DNA from 2 places in the Streptomyces sp. NPDC048696 genome. Region 2 is predicted to be linked to the other one. Evidence: riboswitches for the same ligand, from Rfam matches in the RefSeq annotation. Region 2 holds a riboswitch; the other holds the start of a gene.
The links. Region 2 has a riboswitch for S-adenosylmethionine ahead of ACGFRG_RS10105 (aminotransferase class V-fold PLP-dependent enzyme). Riboswitches for the same ligand answer to the same signal wherever they lie in the genome.
Positions count from the first base shown of each region.

Region 1: another riboswitch for S-adenosylmethionine. It lies ahead of thrC (threonine synthase); the one in region 2 lies ahead of ACGFRG_RS10105 (aminotransferase class V-fold PLP-dependent enzyme).

Region 1 covers NZ_JBICVJ010000003.1:27,076-29,270, reverse strand. Annotated here, with positions in the region: gene ACGFRG_RS06235 (glucosyl-3-phosphoglycerate synthase) at 1-862, opposite strand, end outside; SAM riboswitch class I at 1,026-1,153, shown strand; gene thrC (threonine synthase) at 1,171-2,195, shown strand, end outside.
Region 2 covers NZ_JBICVJ010000004.1:206,858-209,052, forward strand. Annotated here, with positions in the region: gene trpD (anthranilate phosphoribosyltransferase) at 1-462, shown strand, start outside; SAM riboswitch class IV at 575-692, shown strand; gene ACGFRG_RS10105 (aminotransferase class V-fold PLP-dependent enzyme) at 919-2,195, shown strand, end outside.

The DNA.
Region 1 (2,195 bases), on a different contig from region 2:
AGCCGTCCTCGCCGCGCTCGAACTGGGTCAGCGCCGGGCGGACCAAGTGGGCGCGGGAGAGCCGCAGTTGGGCCGTGCGGTAGATCGCGGCGGCCATCCGGCCGAGTGCCTGGCCGTCCTGATGGCGGTGCTTGCGTACGCCGACGTCCACCTGGGCCAGCGCGTCCAGGCCCACCGTGTGCAGCGCGTCGACGAGCAGCCCCAGCTCCACTCCGTAACCGACCGGGAAGGGCAGCCGCTCCAGGAGCGAGCGGCGGGCCGCGTACTCGCCGCCGAGCGGCTGGACGAACCCGGCGAGCTGCGGCCAGTGCAGATTGAGCAGCGGGCGCGCCACCAGCTCGGTCACCCGACCGCCCTGACCTGCGGCGGAGCCCAGCGGGCGGTCGTACATCGCCTTGACGAAGGCCACGTCCGCATCGGTCAGGAGCGGGCCGACGATCCCGGACACGAAACCCGCGTCGAACTCCTTCAGATCCGCGTCGACGAAGCACACGATGTCACCGGTGGTGACCAGGAGCGAGCGCCACAGCACCTCGCCCTTGCCGGGCAGGGCCGGGATCCGGGGCAGGATCGCGTCCCGGTGCACGACCCGGGCGCCGGCGGCGGCCGCGACCTCGGCCGTACGGTCGGTGGAGCCGGAGTCGATCACCACCAGCTCGTCGACCAGCGGCACCTCCTCGGTCATCAGCTCGCGCCGGATGGCGGCGACGATCTCGCCGACGGTGGCTTCCTCGTCGAGCGCGGGCAGGACCACGCTGACCGTGCTGCCGCCGCGGCGCTTGGCGGCGATGATCCGGTCCAGCGGCCGGTCGGCCGCGGACCAGGAACGCCTGCTCAGCCAGCGCTCCACCTCTTCCAACACGAGCCGGGGCCTCCTTGTACGGGTTTGTGTGATCCATCTCGCGGTTCGGACGACTGTCTCAACCGTCCAAGCCTTCGGTTACAGTCTTGAACAACGCGGATGACCGTCGCATGTCGGGGTCGTCGCGCGAACAAATGCCCGGGTCATGGACCCGGTGCCACAGCGCTCATCCAGAGGGACTGAGGGAACGGCCCGTTGAAGTCCCGGCAACCCTCCTGCCGACCGCGAGGTCACGGTGGGGAAGGTGCCAATTCCGTCTCATGGCGAAATGCGCCATGGGGAAGATGAGGAGAAAGGGCCTCGCCATCATGGCTGTGCACACCGTCACCACCGCTGACGCCGCGGTAAACGCCTCCAGCACCGTGAACCTCGGTCCCGCCGTCGCGCTTTCCTGCCGGGAATGCGGCGAGCGGTTCGACCTCGGCCCCATCTTCGCCTGCGCCCTGTGTTTCGGTCCGCTCGAAGTGGCGTACGACCTTCCGACCGGCGACCCCGAGGCGCTGCGGAGGCGCATCGAAGCGGGCCCGGACAACATCTGGCGCTATGCGCCGCTGCTGCCCGTTCCGGCCAATGTGGCTGAAAAGCCCAACCTGAATCCCGGCTTCACCAAGCTCGTCAAGGCCGACAATCTCGCCCGCGAGCTCGGTGTCACCGGCGGCCTTTACGTGAAGGACGACTCCGGCAACCCGACGCACTCCTTCAAGGACCGCGTCGTCGCGATCGCCGTCGAGGCCGCCCGCGCGTTCGGCTTCACCACGCTCTCCTGCTCCTCCACCGGCAACCTCGCGGGCGCGGTCGGCGCGGCCGCCGCCCGGGCGGGCTTCCGCTCCTGTGTGTTCATCCCGCACGACCTGGAGCAGGGCAAGGTCGTGATGGCCGCGGTGTACGGCGGTGAGCTGGTCGGCATCGAGGGCAACTACGACGACGTCAACCGCTTCTGCTCGGAGCTCATCGGGGACCCGCTCGGCGAGGGCTGGGGCTTCGTGAACGTGAACCTGCGCCCGTACTACGGCGAGGGCTCCAAGACGCTGGCGTACGAGATCTGCGAGCAGCTGGGCTGGCGGCTGCCCGACCAGATCGTCATCCCGATCGCCTCCGGCTCGCAGCTCACGAAGATCGACAAGGGTCTCCAGGAGCTCATCAAGCTGGGCCTCGTCGAGGACAGGCCGTACAAGATCTTCGGCGCCCAGGCCGAGGGCTGCTCGCCGGTCTCCACCGCCTTCAAGGCGGGCCACGACGTGGTCCGGCCGCAGAAGCCGAACACCATCGCCAAGTCGCTGGCCATCGGCAACCCGGCGGACGGCCCGTACGTCCTGGACATCGCCCGGCGCAC
Region 2 (2,195 bases):
GGGGCCCAGGCCACCGGGGTCGCGGACGCGCGGGTGGCGCCGATCGTGGCCGGGGTGCTCGCCGAGCGCGGCTCCTCGGCGCTGGTGTTCCGCGGCGACGACGGCCTCGACGAGCTGACGACCACCGCGACCTCGCGGGTCTGGATCGTGCGGGACGGCGCCGTGCGCGAGGAGCCCTTCGACCCGAGGGACGTGGGCATCGACCTGGTGCCGGTCGAGGCGCTGCGCGGCGCGGACGCCTCGTACAACGCGGACGTGGCGCGGCGGCTGCTCGCCGGGGAGAGAGGGCCGGTGCGGGACGCGGTGCTGCTCAACTCGGCGGCCGCGCTGGTCGCCCTGGAGCCGGGCGAGGGCACTTTGGCGGAGCAGATCCGGGCCAAGATCGACAAGGCGGCCGAGGCGGTGGACTCGGGGGCGGCCCGCCGGGCCCTGGAGCGCTGGGTCGCGGCCAGCAACGCGTAGTCCGGACGAACAGACCCGAACACGGGGACCCGTACGAGTGTGACGCAGGGCGCAGTCCGGCATCCGGACCGCGCCTTGCGCGTACGCGGACGTATGGCAGGATGCTTTCCAAGGTCATGAGTGACAGCGACTACGGCCCCGGCCCGCTGTCCGGCAACCCTCCGTCCGTGGCGGGGTGCCCCGGGTGAAGACCAGGCCGTAGGCAGCGAGGTCTACGGCAAGCGCGGACCCCTGCGCACTCATTTCCTGAGTGGCGCGCCCCTGGGGTCCTGGTCCTCAAGGGAGCAGTCTCGTGAGCAAGCGAATGCGATAGGGCCTTCGGCCCCTCTTTCTGTACACCTCCGTACGCCCCTTTTTCGCGTACGTCGAGGTCAACCCCCGTACGCCGGACGGCTGTCGAGCCGTCGCGCGGGGCCTTCACAGTCAGTTCGCCTTGACCTGCCGGGAGATACCGCCATGTCCGCATACGCGTCCACGTCCACCGCCACGTCCACCGCCGCCTCCGCCTCCGAAGAGCCCTGCTGCGCCGCGCCGCTGCCGGTGCTCGGCCGCGATGTCACCGTCCCGCTGGTCACCGGCGGCGAGGTGACCTACGCCGCCCTCGACTACGCGGCGAGCGCGCCGGCCCTCCAGCGGGTGTGGGACGACGTCGCCGCGTACGCGCCGTATTACGGCAGCGTGCACCGGGGCGCGGGCTACCTCTCGCAGCTCTCCACCGACCTGTTCGAGAACAGCCGGGCGGCGGTCGCGGAGTTCCTCGACTGCCGCCCCACCGACCAGGTGGTCTTCACCCGCTCGACGACGGACTCCCTCAACCTCCTCGCCCAGGTGATCCCGGCCGACTGCCAGGTCTTCGTCTTCGAGACCGAGCACCACGCCTCGCTGCTGCCGTGGCGGGACGCGCGCGTGACCTACCTCAACGCGCCGCGTACGCCGCAGCAGGCGGTGGCCACGCTTGAGCGGGCGCTCGCGGACCGCGAGCCTTACGGCCCGGCGCTTGTCTGTGTGACGGGCGCTTCCAATGTGACCGGTGAGCTGTGGCCGGTACGGGAGTTGGCGGCGGCCGCGCATGCGCACGGCGCGCGGATCGTCCTGGACGCGGCGCAGCTCGCGCCCCATCACCCCGTCTCCGTACGGGAGTTGGACGTCGACTGGATCGCGTTCTCCGGTCACAAGCTGTACGCGCCGTTCGGCTCGGGCGTGCTCGCGGGGCGGGCCGACTGGCTCCAGGCGTCCGAGCCGTATCTGGCGGGCGGCGGCGCCTCGCGCCGGGTCGCCCGGCGCGGTGACGGCGGGGTCGACGTGGAGTGGCACACCACCGCCGCCCGGCACGAGGCCGGTTCACCGAACGTCATCGGTGTCTACGCCATCGCCTCCGCCTGCAAGGCGCTGACCGAGGCGGGGTTCGAGGGGCTGGTGGAGCGGGAGGAGCACCTGATCTCGAAGGTGCGCACGGGGCTCGCGGCGGTGCCGCAGGTGCGCGTCCTGTCGCTCTTCGGCGACGACGCGCCCCGGGTCGGCGTCATCTCGTTCGTGGTGGAGGGCTGGAACAGCTCGCACTTCGCGGCGGCGCTGTCGGCGGAGTACGGGATCGGGGTCCGGGACGGGCTGTTCTGCGCGCACCCGCTGGTGCGGACGCTGCTCGGCAGTGAGCCGCAGGATCCGGGCGAGTGCGGGGCGCCGGAGGCGGAGCCGGGTGAGCGCTCCCTGAACGCGATCCGGGTCAGCTTCGG